Regions from separate parts of the Thalassobacillus sp. B23F22_16 genome, predicted to be linked through region 2. Evidence: riboswitches for the same ligand, from Rfam matches in the RefSeq annotation. Region 2 holds a riboswitch; each other region holds the start of a gene.
What was found. Region 2 has a riboswitch for S-adenosylmethionine ahead of ACGTNI_RS12545 (Na+/H+ antiporter NhaC family protein). Riboswitches for the same ligand answer to the same signal wherever they lie in the genome.

Region 1 (5,856 bases), on a different contig from region 2:
ATCCTTGGAATTCTTCATCGATAATTTCTTCGAATTCATCCGACTCGATCACTTCCTTGATATCTTTTACGTAGGGCGCATCGATATCTTCTGTATTTACCACAACACGGTTACGATAATCGTCTGGCATATCTTCAAGAGCCAGGGCATCTAACAAATCCATCTTTGCTGCAAGTGCATAGTTCCCCGGGACAGCCGCTAAGTCTTCACTGTCTACGAGTCGGGGCAGTTGACCTGCTTCTACTTCTACGAAATCGAGGGATTTTGGATTATCTTCAATGTCTGCTAGAGAAGCTCGCAGAGGGTCGACATCTTCATTGATTTTCACAAGACCTTCATCTTCAAGTACAATCAATGCTCTGGCTAAGTTTGTCGGGTCATTAGGAACGCCCATTGTACTCCCTTCTTCCACGCTGTCGAGGTCTTCGTATTTATTTGAATAAATTCCCATAGGAGCGGTTGGCACAATGATAACCTCAGACAAATCCAGGTTGTTCTCTTTCGCGAAAGAATCTAAATAAATTTTATGTTGAAAAAGATTGGCATCCAAGTCTCCATTGGCTAGGGCTTTGTTTGGCTGAACATAGTCTGTAAATTCTTTGTTTGTTACTTCATACCCTTTTTCTTCTAGCAAAGGAGCGATTGCTTGCGTAACCATATCACTATACGGACCAGCCGTCGCACCAAAGTTAATCGTATCTTTCTCATCTGATGAACCTGCATTACCCTCATCTTCTCCACAAGCAGTTAAGAAAACGGTGGAAAGAAGTATGAATAAAGCGAATACTCTTTTCATGTTGTATCCTCCTCAAAATGTTTTACCCTTTTTTTACGTATTTAGCTAAGAAGTCACCCGCATACTGAATGACTTGAACTAGAACAATTAATAAAATGACCGTCGTAAACATAACAAAATTGTCATAACGGTAATAGCCGTAACGGATCGCTAAGTCACCGATGCCTCCTCCGCCAATCGCTCCTGCCATCGCAGAATAGCCGATTAAACTTATAGCGGTAATTGTCAGCCCACTTATCAAACCAGACTTAATCTCTGGAAAAATAATATCTTTAATTATCAACCAGGGCGAAGCTCCACAGGCAATCGCCGCTTCGATAACCCCGCGGTCGATATCCCTGGCAGATGCTTCGACAATTCGGGCATAAAAAGGAATAGCAGCCACTGATAAGGCGACCGATGCGGCTACAGGTCCCGTCGTTGAACCTACCAGGAAATTAGTAAAAGGAAATAAAAAGACAAGTAAAATGATGAATGGTACGGATCTTACCAAGTTCACAATAACTCCTGTCACGCTTTTCACCCATTTATTCTCAAGAAATAAATCACGGTCTGTAACAAAAAGCAAAAGCCCTAACGGTAAGCCGGCGATTAAGGCCACAATGAGACCAATACCAACCATAACTAACGTTTCTAGAAACGATTTATTCAGCTCCGGCAGCAGAGTGATGAATTGATCTATCATGCGGCAGCACCTCCACTTCTACTTTCTCATTTACACTCTCTATGGCCTGTTGTACTTCTTTGTCTTCACCTGTTAATTCTATGACGAAAGTTCCTAACGCTTTATTTTGGATATAGTCGACTTTTCCGTGAAGAATATTGCCGCGAACTTCATAGTTTTGCAAAAGGTCAGATACGACTGACTCCCCTGCTATCTCACCCGTGAATTTCATATGGACGATCGTCCCTTTACTGCGTTCCAGCAGCTCTTTTGGAAGGTTGAAGTCAAGCACTGTTTGAATGAAACGCTTCGTTAATGCATTTTGCGGACGCGCGAACATATCATATGTTTCGCCTTCTTCCACAATCCGACCTTCTTCCATCACCGCACAACGATTGCAGATTTCTTTGACAACTTCCATTTCATGAGTAATCAATACAATCGTTAAACCGAGTTCGCGGTTGATTTTCCTCAGTAGCTTAAGAATGGACTGCGTGGTGTTCGGATCGAGAGCAGAAGTAGCTTCGTCACATAAAAGCACCTTTGGATTGTTTGCCAGTGCGCGAGCGATGCTGACCCGCTGTTTTTGCCCCCCGCTTAATTGGGCAGGGTATTGATTGGCTTTATCGGAGAGTCCTACAAGATCAAGAAGCTCCAAAGCACGCCTTTTTCTTTCAGCCCTTGCCACTTTTGAGGCTTTCAAGGCAAACGAGACATTTTCTAATACAGTTTTTGATATCGCTAAGTGAAATCCTTGAAAAATCATACCGATCGACTGCCGAGCGGTCCTTAATTCCTTTGGAGAAAGGGATAGCAGGTCGATTCCGTCTAACGTCACTTTCCCGCTTGTCGGCCTTTCCAAAATATTTATGCAGCGAAGCAATGTACTTTTCCCTGCCCCGCTATAACCGACGATTCCGAAAATCTCTCCCTTTTCGACCGTCATCGTTACGTTATCGACGCCGATAATCTTGCGGTCTTTCGTTTGATAGACTTTACACAGCTGCTCAATCGAAATCATCTAGTGCCCCCCTTTTTAGGATTAATGTGCTCATCATCGTCTTTTTAATCAAAGAACCTTAAATTAAAAACTCTTTCCTATTAGGAAAGAGCTTCGCTATGAATTGCCAAACTCTTATCTTGCAGAATCTAAGATTGTGCAGGAATTAGCGTCCACTCCAACGGGAAGGCCGCTGTGACGTCAACATGCTTATCCCTCGGTCACTTTTCATAAGAATTGAAATTTTTAAAACCTTCACCCTTTAACACTTTACAGTAAACCATTTAAGTTGTAAATCAAATTTTCTATACTTCTAACGCTTCACACCATTAATCGGAGCATAATCGAGGTTTCCTGCATAGGCTGCTACGCGTTCCAGTGGTAATTTGATCATGATATCAGTGAATATATCTACCATATTAGTAGCTGCCTTTTGTTAGTATTTGAAAAGCTCTATCCCTGCCTGGCCCCATTGTAGTAATCCATTAACTCACTAGGGAATAGATACTTAAATACAATGAGAGCTAGTTTTAGCCATGAGGAAGCCGCAGGTGGTGTGAGACAACACACTGCGGCTTATTCAACCAACTATTTATTGCTCCAATAGCTCTCTCACAATTTCTCGTACCTCTTCCCCAGTTACATGATTATTTACTCTTTTCATAACATAACCCTGGACTTTCCCTATATCATTCGCTTTTTCTACGCCCGTTTGCTCGATTGCATATTCAGCCAGAAAACGTAACTGGTCATCGGTCAACTGATAGGATTCCTGATTCAGTTTACCTTCTAAAAACTCGACCATCACTGCTTTTATTTCTGATAGTGTTTCCTTCCAATCTTCATTATTCATTTTTTGTTTTATCATGCTGATTCACAATCGCAGAGACCTGTCCCAGATCTCCCCATTCGTACGACCTTGGGGCTACCCATCCCTCAATCGTAAGGGCATCTTCAGGCTGGATCATGCTTTCAGCATCACGGGTAATCCAGGTTGAATAACCATCAAACAACAGCGCGTTTCCAACTAACCCTTCCCGCCATAACGGGTCCGTGGAAGGCTTGTATTTTGCATCATTGAATACATACGAGACAGGATCCATCTTACCTGTAACTTCATCTTTCGCTTCGCTTCCTTCTGCTTCATTCAATGGCCAATGGGCCAGCAGACCGGTTTGTTTCACCTGAAAATCATCTACATTAATATGGCCCCAGCCACCGGTTGCTTTATCTACTACTTTGATATACAGTTCTTCTCCGAGGTAATCGGAAGCATCCCAGGAGACCGGTGTATAGCTTTCGTCATCGTTCCATTCCGTATTGGTCGCTTTCAGCAATTCCTTTCCGTCCGAGGCTCGGACAAGGGCGACATATAAATTATCAATGTCATTTCCTCCTCCTATCAGAAAGGAAATCTTCCCTGTTCCTGAGAGGATGAACGGAGACGACTTAAGCACACCCGTCTGTTCATCTCCTCCATCTTTAGCTCCCCATAAATGATAATCGCCTTGATGATTGAATGGACCTCCCCATCCCCAATCTGTATCGGAAGTGACATCCTCAGCGCTGAATGCGTCTCCTTCTTCAATCGTCCAGCCTGTCAGGTCGCCTGTTTCAAAATTGCCATTTTCAATCGTGTCTCCAAGCATTTCCCCCTCATGATAGACTTGAAAATCATCTACATTAATGTGACCAAAACCATCCGTATGGTAATCAACTACCTTCAGATAAAGGGTTTCCCCCACAAATTTACTGGCATCCCAGGACACACGTCGGTATTTTTCCTCATTGGCTCCTGTGGCTTTAAACAGCTCTTTGCCATCCTCTGCCCGGACAAGAGCAACATATAACTTCTCGATATCCTGCCCGCCACCTATCAAAAATTCAATTTTCCCATTTCCCGCGAGCTTAAAATAGTCTGACTGTAACGTCCCTGTCCGGAAATCAGGGTCGCTGGACTCTCCAGCAAATCCCCATACATGGTACTTCCCCTCCTGCTGAAACGGATGAGTGTCCCAGTAATTTTCGGCATCGGACACAGCACCTGCAAACGCATTTCCTTGCTGTTTCCAGCCACTCAAATCCCCCGTTTCAAAGTTTCCATTTTCCAAAGTAGATGGGACATCTTTCGGTATCGTATCTTCTTTCACCCGGATGTCGGCTTTGTTTAATTTTGTAATTTTAATTGTGTTTACTTGAACATCTCCATTGACTGTGTAAAGTTCTAAGGAAGATGGAGATTCGTCTCTGAATACCTGATCCGTCAGCACGGTTTTTCCATCATTTCCGAACACCTCAATGGATGCCCGGTCAACAATCATACGTAGGTTTACTTTCCCATCCTCTATCTGCATGGGTGCTTCGTGTTTCTTGGCAAAATCATCCGAAAAGCTGGATTCCCCTGCTTCTGACCGGTCTACATTCAATTGTTGAGTTTGGGTATTGAAGGAAACTGCCATTGATTGTTCATTGCTATTCTTCCACTGGAAACCGAATTCTTCTGCTGAAGTTTCCTTCATATCAAACTCAGCTTCAATTTCTATTAAATCTTCTGTCTCAGATAGGAGCTGCTTGCCATTTCCATCGATCAATTCATCTGTCCACTCTGTGCTCTCTCCTCTCAAGCTATCAAACTCAGAAACAGGCTTCTGTGTCAGAGAGAGTGATCCATCGCTTCCAGATGAAAGGCCTAGTTCCCGAGGTAGAGACATAGCACCACGGAAGCCTTCGGTTGGGATATCCTGTGCATATTGCCAGTTATTCATCCAGCCAAGCATAATATTGCGTCCATCCGCTTCAGGGATGTTACTCCATGTGATTCCTGCATACATATCTGCCCCATAATCAACCGGGGTAGCTTCCTGGGTCTTGGTAAATGTTTTTCCGTTAAAGTCACCGACAAAATACTCCATCCCAGAGCCCCCTGCAGCTGCTCCTTCACTGACGCTTACCAGCAATGCCCACCTTTTATTGGTTTCGTCGCCATCGACAGGTAATTCTACTAAATCAGGAACTTCCCATACCCCGCTTCCTGCATCTTCCGGACGCGGGAAGGAACCCGTATGTTCCCATTCTTTCAAATCAGCCGATCGATAGATTTCTACACTTTGACCTGCTGATATTATCATGACCCATTTTTCAGTCTCTTCATGCCAAAAGACCTTTGGATCTCGGAATACGTCTGTATTTTCCGGCATTTCAATCACAGGGTTACCTTCGTATTTATTCCAAGTCCGCCCTTTATCATTACTGTAAGCGAGACTCTGTGTCTGATGTCCTCCCTTTTCATGGGTGAACATAGCAACCATGGGGGCTTCATCACCTGATTGAAACCCAGCTGTATTGCCCTTATCCACTACAACACTCCCCGACCAAATAAAACCATTTTCATCAGGG
Region 2 (5,856 bases):
CTTCATTCTTTTGATCCATTTCCTTCCTTGCTTTCTTTGCAAAAATAATACCGATTACCCCAAGTACGATTCCTGCTAAAGGCATCAGGACAAAACTCCGAGAACTAAAGATATGACAGCATGGCTATTGGGTGGTGATTTTTCACGCATGACCTTATCCCCTTTTGTGTGAATTATATCGTTGGTCGATTGCTTTGAAGAATAGCTTATTAAATGTATTCACCAGGCAACACTTATATACAAGTAATCAGGGAATAAGAATTATTTTATAGCTTCTGCCTTCCTTGCTACCTCTAATAGCTGACTTTTACTGATATCATCGTTTGCAAATACTTCATAATTCACCTCATCATTTTTCCATCTTAACGTTTTTAGATCACCATTCTTACCATATCGCCCCTGTTGGGAGTCACTGATTTCTATATCCTCTGTTGTAAAATCCAGGGCATTCCCATTCTCATTAATGGCTCGGAATAAAAAAGATTCATTTCCTTCACTAGTATACTGAATAGCAAGCATTTTCCCTTCTCCCATCTCCGGAGTATCGACCTGTATATCACTAGGTTCGAATGGTATTTCCTTTGGCACCAATGGATCAAAACTTAACGCATCCACGGCTTCTTCCACACTGGAAGTATCGTAAGTATGCATTTTTTGAGTGCTGCATCCAGCAAGTATGAAATACAATATGGCGGTGATTGTCATTAATTTTTTCAATAGAAGCATCTCCCTTTCGTGTTCAACCATTGCATTATTGAATATGACCTGTCAGAATGGGGAAGTTATACCCAAAGAAAATAAGAAGGCGACGGTGAAATTTTGATAGAAGTAAAAACATCTACTATTTCTGATGACGAACTTGATAAAGGCGTATTTGCTACAAAAGATATAGCAGAAGGTGAACTGATTCACCAGGCACCAGTACTCCCTTATCCGAATGAAGAACATGAGCATATTGAGAAAACTCACCTGGGCGACTATGTATTCGAGTATGGCAAAAACCACACGGCATTTTTGTTAGGATATGGGATGTTTTTCAACCATTCCTACCAGCCGAACGCATATTACGAAATAAATTTTGATAATCACTCATTTGAGTTCTACGCTTTCAAGGATATAAAAGCTGGAGAAGAAATCTTCATCAACTATAATGGCGAAACGGAAAACGATTCCCCGCTTTGGTTTAATGAAGATAATGATGATTGAACATGCACCCGATTTTCGGGTGTATTTTTTATACTTTAATAAAATCTAAGGCTTTCCCCATATGGACTTGGCGGTAACTAAGTTTTTCCAGTAAAATCATGAAGCTTTTTTGAAAGCTAATTAGTATACATACTGTAAGAAATAAACGAATAAGTGAGGTGTTGAAAATGTTCCCACGTATCTTTCATAAAGCAAACCGTCCTACCAAAATAGCCCTCTTAGCCGGTTCTATACTTTTGCTGCTCGGTGGTTTGATAAAACTGCTACTCCTTTAGGTCATCGGGAAAATGCGCTTCCTCTTTTGGCCATTGCAGGATTTGTAAATATAAGAGACAAAACCATGATAATTGAGCCATGTCATGTTATATGAGTGAAACCGCACCAATTATATTAGACATTTTTGAAAATAAGAGAGACAAATTTTTCCGAAAGAGAGACAGTTTTTAAAAAAAGAGAGAATTGAAGTCTTGTTATGAGACAATAGGTAAGCTAATTAGAACGACCATCACTTCTCTGTCCATATCAGCATCCTCATTATTCCCACGTTACTGTATATTCTTTTCATTTGCTGTTGGTTTTCCACCTTTCTATATGTACGAATGACATAGCCAAAAGTTTTCAATATTATCCAATTTCCTTAGAAAACCTGGCTTACACGTAGGTAGTGTTTTATTAAAAAAAGGTTCCGCTCTCCGCGGAACCTTATGTTCTGATCTCTACTTCTTCCCTTTTTTCAGTTGGTGTCCTGGTAAACTTCGGAAATCGGAAAACAATGGCCAGTAGGCCAGACAAAGCAAGCAGTATCGGATAAAAACTGTAAGGGACGATTTCCACCGGTGAAATCTTTGCTACCCCGGCAGCTGCAAGGATTTGAGCTCCATAAGGAATTAAGCCCTGTACCGCGCTTGAAAAGATATCAAGCAGGCTTGCCGACCTCCGGTTATCAATAGCAAACCGTTCAGAAATTTGTTTGGCAAGCGGCCCGGCCGTAATAATGGAAATCGTATTATTCGCTGTCGCGAGATTCACTGCTGAGACCAGACCAGCAATCCCTGATTCCCCACCTTTATTGCTATGGATTCGATTCGTGATCCTTTCCAGCAAAAATTCAATACCGCCATTTCTCCGAATCAGTTCAACCAATCCGCCAAGCAAGATGACGAGCATCGTCAGTTCCTGCATACCAGTAAAACCTTCACTGATCAACGTCACAAAGTCCATTATGGAAAATTCTCCAAGTGCCAGGCCGACAACTCCAGCAAAAATGATACCGCCAATCAACACAAAAATCACATTGACACCAGCGATAGCAAATCCAAGTACTCCAAGGTATGGCAGTACTTTGACGAAGTTGAATGGGTGGCTTTCCTCAATAGAACCTGCTGCATCGGCACTTAACACACCGAAAATGACAGCAGTTATTACGGCAGCGGGTAAAACAATAAAAAAGTTCGCTTTAAACTTGTCTTTCATTTTTGTCCCTTGTGTCCGAACAGCAGCAATTGTCGTATCAGAAATGATCGACAGGTTGTCCCCGAACATCGCACCGCTGATTATAGCACCCATTACTAACGCCACCGGGACACCTGTCTGTTCAGCAACTCCCAGTCCAATTGGAGCCAGCGCCACAATTGTCCCAACCGAAGTCCCCATGGAAATTGAAATGAAACAGCCAATCACGAACAACCCAACGACAAGCAGGCTTTGCGGAAGTATGGTAAGACCCAAATTCACCGTCGAGTCAACCGCTCCCATTCCTTCCGCTACAGAAGCAAACGCGCCTGCTAATAAGAAGATGATGACCATCAGAATGATGTTCGGATGCCCGCCCCCTTCCGCAAGCTGCATTACTTTCGTTTGGAATGTTTCTTTGCGGTTCATAAACAAGGCGGCAAATATAGCAACGAACACCGCCACAATGACCGGCATCTGATAGAAATCACCTGTAATAAGACCAGATCCGATAAATAATAAAATGAACATACCAAACGGAATCAGCGCGAACGGATTCCCTGTTATTTTTTCACTTTGCATATAAAAAACCTCCACTTTTATTATGCCCATTCCTGTTGTAATTTTGACCATGAAAAAAACTTCTTGCAGACGCAAGAAGTTACTGGTTATTTTCCTGCTTATCTGCCAAGTACCATGACTTGCTGGAATTAGCACCTTCCTATCCAGGAGGTTGCTGAAGCTTCATCGGACCAGTCCCTCTGCTTCTCTTGATAAGATCTCGATTTAATTATGGTTTGCTCATGCACTATTTTCACACTTTACAATAGAAAGAAGCTAGATGCAATAACTTGATTTTTCCATCCTCCCCATCGCCAATTAAAGAAATGCACCAATCGATCGTTGACAGGTGCATTTCTTGTTATTATTTAAATTTATAAACTCGAGCCTCATAAGGCTTGAATTTAACAGATTTTAAATTTTCCTCTGAATCAATCTCATAGTTGCTGAGCAAAAGCTCTGCCTCTTTATTCTGTAAGTTTGCCGGCAGCTCAAAATCAGCATCTTCTTCAAAAAGATTCGTGACAACCAATACAACCTCATCCTCCAACGCGCGAGTATAAGCATAAATACTATCGTGGTCTTCTAATACAAGGTCATAGCTGCCATAGATAAGAACGTCACTCCCTTTTCTCAAATCAATCAGCTGTTTGTAGTAATGGTAAATGGAGTTTGGATCCTCTATCCCTTTTTGTACATTGATTTCTGCATAATTCGGATTAAGCTTCAACCACGGCGTCCCAGTTGTAAAACCGGCATTCCTGGTATCGTTCCATTGCATCGGCGTCCTTGAATTGTCGCGGCCGTTTTTCCAAATGACCTCCATGATCTCTTCGTGAGATTTCCCCTCTTCTAATTCGTTGAAGTACATATTTTTAATGGCTACATCATTATAGTCCTCGATGGAATCAAACTTAGTATTGGTCATCCCGATCTCCTGCCCCTGGTAAATGAACGGCGTTCCCTGCATCAAAAAGTACATGGTCGCCAGACATTTTGCCGACTTATCCAGAAATTCCTTATCATTTCCCCAGGTCGAAACAGATCTCGGCTGGTCATGGTTTTCCAGGAATAAAGCATTCCACCCCCTGCCTTCCAGCCCCTTCTGCCATTTGGTTAAAATTTCTTTCAAGGAGTGGATATCAAGTCCGCCATCGGTATTTTTACCCCAGAGGTCAAGATGCTCGAATTGGAAGATCATATTGAACTTGCCGTTTTCCTCCCCGACCCATTTATCGGCTTGCTCGACTTTAACACCGTTAGCTTCACCAACAGTCATAATGTCGTAATTGTCAAATGTCTTTTCTTTCAATTCTTCCAGAAAAATCTGAATGCCTTCACGGTTCATATGACCTTCGAAGGAAGGGACAAACTTCTTGTTTTCCGGGTTAGGGAGATCTGGGAAGCCCGGGATCTTTTTAATATGGGAAATCGCATCGATTCGGAATCCGTCAATCCCTTTATCGAGCCACCAATTGACCATTTCATAAAGATTTTCACGCACTTCCGGATTCTCCCAATTCAAATCGGGTTGCTTCCGGGAAAACACATGCATGTAATACTCCTTGGTCTTCGCATCAAACTCCCATGCTGACCCGCCAAAAATTGATTCCCAGTTGTTCGGCTCCTTGCCGTCTTTTCCAGGATGCCAAATATAATAGTCCCGAAATGGATTGTCTTTGGAAGAGCGGGATTCGATAAACCACGGATGCTCATCAGAAGTATGGTTGATGACAAGATCCATGATCAGTCGCATACCACGCTTATGAACCTCTCTCAACAGCTGATCGAAATCAGCCATTGTTCCAAACTCCTCCATGATACCTTTATAATCACTGATATCATAACCATTATCATCATTCGGCGAGCTGTAAATCGGACAAATCCAAATCACATCTATTCCAAGATCCATCAGATAATCCAGCTTGGAAATAACACCCTGTATGTCGCCGATGCCATCTCCATTTGAATCCATAAAACTTCGCGGATATACTTGATATGCTACTGCTTCTTTCCACCATTTTCTGCTCATAATAGACTGCTCCTAACCTGTTGTCGTTAAATTATATCGTTAATGTGCAATCGATTGCACAAATAGACAAAAAAATAACAAGGTCAAACAACGACCTCTACTAGTTTCTCTTCATTTATCGTATAATTGCTTTTATCTATTGTCAAGCAGTAATTGAAATCGATTACATCCATTTGCTGTGCTGTTTATCCTTTACTTGTATATCTCCAATTATTTGGTATTATATAAAGGATTGATTGTTAGCGTCTTCTTCAACTATAAGTCAAACTTAAAGGAGTAATTTGATGGAGAAGGAATTCAGATATATCGGAGAAAAAATAGTAGATCATCGTTATGAATTGACAGAAACCTTTAATGAAGAAGTAATGAAGGTATATCCGGAAAATTTCGCTGAAACCGGTATGCCCGAAGCGGAATATTATAAAATTCGAGCGGATTTATTCAAATCCTTCGGAGAAGTTTTATATAAAGATGAAAAAGAAGTGCAGCAAAAGGTTTATGAGTGGGCAGAAGTAGCTGCTAAACGAACGATCGACTATCATGTATCCCTGACGGAGGCTCTTCGGGTCCTCTCCTTCTTTCAACCCACCATCTGGCAATTTTTT
Region 3 (5,856 bases), on a different contig from region 2:
GCTCCTCGTCCTTAAGCAGTGTTTCCGATTCCTGTACCCATATATATCCCATCGTTTGCCCCAGGTGTTTAGCTGCGATGACAATTCTTTGATAGAAACCAAGCTCTTCGATTGGTTGTACTCTGATGGGCGTCGGCTGTTTCTCCAGACGCTGGACGATCCCTTCCTTTTTCAGCCGGTCGATGATAAAAATCGGACATTTTTTGGAGAGGATTGTCTTTTGCTGTGTCTGATCAAACTCATCCATGGACGCACTATAAGATACCAGCTCAAAGTTTTTATTCTCAACAATGACTGGCTTATTCAATTTTGAGCTGATCAGTTCGGTCACTCTATGAATATCATCTGTACGATAAATCATATCTGTTATATCCATAGCCTGCTCTACCCTCCTCCATGCCACCCAGGATCCTCCATTTTTTGGAGGGCTGCGGGGTACGTAAAATTTAGTTACTGCTAATTATATCGAACTTCAAGCGAAAACCGAAAGAAGAACCATTTGAAAATCATGATCTTTAGACGACTTTTCAAATTCTGATTCGATTTTTCCAAGAAAAAAGCAGCACCCCCTCCCTGGGAGTGCTGCTTTTCTTGATACTTAATATTTTTCTGAAATAGTTTTTGGATTCATATGCAGGGCCAAGTAATCTGGCCCTCCTGCTTTGGAGTCGGTACCGGACATATTGAAACCTCCGAATGGCTGATACCCGACGATAGCTCCAGTGCAATTACGATTGAAATACAGGTTACCGACATGGAAATCTGTTGCAGCCTGATCAAGATGAGCGCGATTATTTGATATCACAGCACCGGTCAAGCCGTATTCTGTATTATTAGCAATATCAATCGCTTCATCGAAGTCTTTCGCTTTCGTGAAGCAGACGACTGGTCCGAAGATCTCTTCCTGTTGCATACGGGAGTTTGGATCAAGGTCTGCGAATACGGTTGGTTCGATGAAATAACCGGTAGAATCATCTCCTTTACCGCCAGTTACCAATCGGCCTTCTTCTTTTCCAACTTCGATATATCCCATGATTTTGTCAAATGCTCCCTGGTCGACAACTGGTCCCATATACACATTTTCTTCTGAAGCATTACCGACGGTTAGTTCTTCTGTCCGCTTTTTCACGCGTTCTAATACTTCATCATAGACATCCTCATGGACGACGGCGCGCGAGCCGGAAGAACATTTTTGACCAGAAAACCCGAATGCTGAAACGATAATAGCTTCTACTGCTATATCAAGGTTTGCTTCGTTATCGACGACCACTGTATCTTTACCGCCCATTTCAGCAATCACTTGCTTTAAATGCTGCTGGCCAGGCTGTATTTCAGCTGCGCGTTTAAAAATACGAGTACCAACTTCCCGGGAACCTGTGAAGGATATTAATGCTGTTTTAGGATGATCGACAAGGTAATCACCGACTTCCCCGCCACTTCCAGGAACAAAGTTCAATACCCCTTTAGGAAGTCCCGCTTCTTCCAGCACCTCTACAAATTTCGCAGCAATAACAGGACTGTTACTGGCAGGCTTCATTACCACCGTATTACCTGTAACAATAGGGGCGATTGTAGTACCAGCCATAATTGCAAAAGCTAAGTTCCATGGCGGAATAACTACACTTACACCAATCGGCGTATAAACATAACGGTTATGCTCCCCATCACGACTATTGACAGGCTTTCCATCTTTTAGTTCCAGCATTTGACGACCGTAATATTCGAGGAAATCAATCGCTTCTGCCGTATCCGCATCGGCTTCCTTCCATGGTTTACCTACTTCATAGACAAGGTAAGCAGAAAATTCATGCTTACGCTTGCGCACGATGTTAGCAGCACGGAATAGAATCTCAGCCCTGGATGCAGCATCCCACTTTTTCCAGCTCTTGAATGCTTCTGCTGCTGATTGAATTGCTTTCTCAGCAGTCTCCTGATTGGCTTTTGAAACATTTCCTACCACCTGCTTTGTATCAGCAGGGTTCGTAGAAACAATTTTTTCTTCCGTGTGAATACGCTCTCCATTCACCACAAGGTCATAGTCTTTCCCTAGTTCATCTTTCACTTGTTTCAATGCAGCTTCAAATGCCTGCTTATTCTCCTCAATCGTAAAATCTGTGAATGGTTCATGACGATAAGCTGTTACCATTTATAAAACCCCTTTCAAGAAATTTATTTATCATTTATTTACTGAAAACACCTTTAATAGCAAAGGCGATATTCGCTGGTCGTTCAGCCATCCTTCTCATAAAATAACCATACCAATCATCTCCATAAGGCAAGTATACTCGTACGGTATAGCCCTCCTTAGCAAGGTCAAGTTGTGTCTGATTCCTCATCCCATATAACATTTGGAATTCAAATTGATCGGTTGGTATCTGATGTTCTGCTGCCAGCTCTTTCGTGTAATTGATGATTTGATCATCATGGCTGGCGATAGCTGTATAATTGCCATTCAATAAATTTTTCTTAATCAGATGCTTCAAATTGGCATCTACCTTTTCTTTATCCGGAAAAGCAACTTTTCCAGATTCTTTATATGCCCCTTTTACTAATCTCAAATAAGGATCATATTCATCGAGATCATCTATATCACAATCAGAGCGGTACAAATAAGATTGAATGACTGTACCAAGGTTGTGATAGGTTGTTTTTAATCGTTTATAAATATCCAGGGTACGTTCGCATCGCGATGAGTCTTCCATATCTATGGTGACAACTACCCCGTGCTTCTCGGCTGTATCAAGGATTTGCTCCATGTTTTCGATAACAAGTTCTTCATTGATGTCGAGTCCAAGGGAGGTAAGTTTTAACGAAACTTCAGAACCTAACTGATGTTCAGCGATCGTACGAATGGTTTCTATACATTCTTGTGAACGCTTTCTCGATTCTGCTTCGGAATTTACAAATTCTCCTAAATGGTCAACGGTCACTTGAAGACCTTGCTGATTCAATTGCTTAATCAAGGGTACGGCCTGGTCAAAGGTTTCTCCGCCGACTATTTTATCAGCTCCGAATTTTGGCCCCCACTTTTTCGCTAATTTATCCAGCAGCCGGTTATTCGATAAAAACAAGAAAAAGTTCTTACTAATGGCTTCCACTACCATCACATCCCTTCGCTTCACTTACGTAAAGAAGATGTTTCCCTATTCCTTGTAACCCTAACCTAATTATTTATCTCTTAAGAAAATTGTAACGATTATGACGGCTTTTAGACAAGGTGTGCCACTCACAAACATCTCCCTTCGGTTTTGTGGTTTAAACACAATCACAACTGAGATATATGGAAATGTCCTTCTCAACGCAAAAAAATCCGGTTACAAGGCACTAACCTTGAACCGGATTTTTTCACTTTAAATCTTATATTTCTTCACAATGCTCTTCAAATATGTTTTGGAGCTTTCCAATGACTTCCATTGGTTCAAATCCTTCGATATCATGACGCTCGACCATTGTAACGATTTCTCCGTCCTTCAAAAAAGCAAAAGAAGGTGAAGAAGGCGGGTAGCCGACGAAGTGCTGGCGAGCACGTTCCGTCGCTTCTTTGTCCTGCCCTGCAAATACGGTGACCAGGTGGTCTGGCCGTTTATCATAATGGATAGAATGTGCTGCTGCAGGACGTGCTACACCACCTGCACACCCGCATACAGAGTTAATCATCACCAATGTAGTTCCTTTTTGATTCAATGCTTCATCCACTTCGTCTGGTGTAGTAAGTTCTTTATAGCCAGCCTGGGTGATTTCGTTACGAGCCTGGTTGACGACATCGTTCATATAAATATTGAAATCCATGCGTATATCCCCTTTATAACAAGATTATCTTCTTAGATAATAGTATCAATATTTCCAGTTGCTTTCAATCAATCAGTAATTGCTAATTGCTTTCTATACAAAATTCTCTGAAAATACAGTTGACATTTCTGATTACACCCACTTATAATACAGGACAATTGCATAGCAACTCTTATCAAGAGTGGCGGAGGGACTAGGCCCGATGATGCCCGGCAACCATTCAGGCAGCTGCTTGAAAAGGTGCTAATTCCTACAGAAACCATTTTCTGAAAGATAAGAGAGGACTGGATACATAACTTCCCTCTTCTTATCAAAAGAGGGAAGTTTTTTGTAAAAGAAGAAAATACACCTGAGAGGATGATTGGATGACAAAAAGAAGTTTAGAACAACGATTGCAGGAAGGGCCGGTTATTTGCGGGGAAGGATACCTATTTGAATTAGAGCGTCGCGGATACCTTCAAGCTGGTTCATTCGTTCCGGAAGTCGCCTTGGATAATCCACAAGCCCTTAAACAGACTTATCGCGATTATATGCTGGCAGGTTCGGACGTCGTTTTAGCATTCACTTACAATGCCCACCGGGAAAAAATGCGGATTATCGGCAAGGAAGATTTATTAGAGCCATTGAACCGCCAGGCTATTAGGCTGGCCAAAGAAGTAGCAAAAGAACATCCGGAAGAAGAAGCATTAGTGGCTGGTAACATTTCAAATACTAATCTTTTCAATCCCGACGACCCTTCTTCAAAAGAAGACGTGCGTGCTATTTTTGCTGAAATGGTTCGCTGGTGCAAAGAAGAAGGGGTAGACTTTGTCAATGGTGAAACCTTCTATTATTACGAGGAAGCAAAGATTGCTTTAGAAGAAATAAAAAGACAAGGCCTCCCTGCTGTCATTACGTTTGGATTAATGGGGGAGAATGTATTACGGGATGGATATACCGTAGAGGAAGGCTGTCAGTTATTGAAGAAACATGGAGCTTTGGTAGTAGGAATGAATTGTTTCCGTGGACCAGCTACGATGCAGCCTTTTATGGAAAAAATTCGTGCAAATGTTGAGGGTTATGTAGGTGCACTACCCATACCATATAGAACAACGGAAGAACACCCTACCTTTTTCAATTTACCCGATGGGGGATGCTCTTGTACCCTGCCGACCGAGACTACCTTTCCAACATCGCTGGACCCGCTTTATTGCAACCGGTATGAACTTGCTGCCTGGGCAAAGGAAGCCCATGATATTGGAGTCAATTACTTAGGGTTATGCTGCGGGGCATCTCCAAGTATGCTGCGTGAAGTCGCAGAAACTGTAGGGAGAGTGGCCGTCAATTCCACTTATTCCCCAAATATGGAAAAGCATTTTATGTTTGGAACAGATAAAACCCTGCAATCTCATATCACTTCCTATAAGACAAAAGCATAGAGAGAGACCTTTTCAAAATTGGTTAGATATAATAAAAAACTCCCGTAACCATCTTAGGTACACGGGAGTTTTTCTTATTAATAAATTGGTGTATTATCTTTCGTTACCTTTTCCAGTATATCTTTAACACGCGCAAGGAAATTACCGGCAACCAAGCCATCAAGCACACGATGATCTAATGATAAACATAGATTCACCATATCTCTTGCAGCGAACATCCCATCTTTGATAACAGGCTTTTTCACAATGGATTCCACCTGTAAGATTGCTGCCTGTGGGTGGTTGATGACACCCATGGACTGCACAGAGCCAAAAGATCCGGTATTATTGACCGTAAAGGTGCCTCCTTCCATATCTGCAGAAGTCAACTTACCATTTCTTGCTTTCATAGCAAGGTCAGTAATGTCTTTCGCAATCCCCTTGATGCTCTTGTCATCAGCATCCTTAATGACTGGTACGAACAATTGATCTTCTTTTGCAACTGCAATATTTAAATTAATGGCTTTACGCTGGATAATTTTATCACCAGCCCACGTGCTGTTCAATTGCGGGTATTCTTTTAATGCCTGGGCTACTGCTTTGACAAAAAAAGCAAAGAACGTCAGACTGTACCCTTCTTCTGCTTTGAACTTATCTTTCATCGAATTCC

Region 1: it holds a riboswitch for S-adenosylmethionine, as region 2 does, so the genes downstream of both, ACGTNI_RS01680 (methionine ABC transporter ATP-binding protein) here and ACGTNI_RS12545 (Na+/H+ antiporter NhaC family protein) in region 2, are expected to answer to the same signal.
Region 3: it holds a riboswitch for S-adenosylmethionine, as region 2 does, so the genes downstream of both, ACGTNI_RS04730 (homocysteine S-methyltransferase family protein) here and ACGTNI_RS12545 (Na+/H+ antiporter NhaC family protein) in region 2, are expected to answer to the same signal.

Annotation. Positions count from the first base shown of each region.
Region 1 covers NZ_JBIEKD010000001.1:340,305-346,160, forward strand. Annotated here, with positions in the region: gene ACGTNI_RS01670 (MetQ/NlpA family ABC transporter substrate-binding protein) at 1-796, opposite strand, end outside; gene ACGTNI_RS01675 (methionine ABC transporter permease) at 819-1,481, opposite strand; gene ACGTNI_RS01680 (methionine ABC transporter ATP-binding protein) at 1,441-2,481, opposite strand; SAM riboswitch class I at 2,593-2,697, opposite strand; gene ACGTNI_RS01685 (GatB/YqeY domain-containing protein) at 3,053-3,328, opposite strand; gene ACGTNI_RS01690 (glycoside hydrolase family 32 protein) at 3,306-5,856, opposite strand, start outside.
Region 2 covers NZ_JBIEKD010000015.1:5,933-11,788, forward strand. Annotated here, with positions in the region: gene ACGTNI_RS12530 (DUF4190 domain-containing protein) at 1-85, opposite strand, end outside; gene ACGTNI_RS12535 (DUF4367 domain-containing protein) at 262-717, opposite strand; gene ACGTNI_RS12540 (SET domain-containing protein) at 820-1,206, shown strand; gene ACGTNI_RS12545 (Na+/H+ antiporter NhaC family protein) at 1,909-3,240, opposite strand; SAM riboswitch class I at 3,336-3,438, opposite strand; gene ACGTNI_RS12550 (glycoside hydrolase family 13 protein) at 3,584-5,251, opposite strand; gene ACGTNI_RS12555 (STAS domain-containing protein) at 5,536-5,856, shown strand, end outside.
Region 3 covers NZ_JBIEKD010000003.1:171,238-177,093, forward strand. Annotated here, with positions in the region: gene ACGTNI_RS04710 (PucR family transcriptional regulator) at 1-403, opposite strand, end outside; gene pruA (L-glutamate gamma-semialdehyde dehydrogenase) at 599-2,146, opposite strand; gene ACGTNI_RS04720 (proline dehydrogenase family protein) at 2,181-3,098, opposite strand; gene ACGTNI_RS04725 (BrxA/BrxB family bacilliredoxin) at 3,358-3,795, opposite strand; SAM riboswitch class I at 3,959-4,069, shown strand; gene ACGTNI_RS04730 (homocysteine S-methyltransferase family protein) at 4,155-5,207, shown strand; gene ACGTNI_RS04735 (dihydrolipoamide acetyltransferase family protein) at 5,285-5,856, opposite strand, start outside.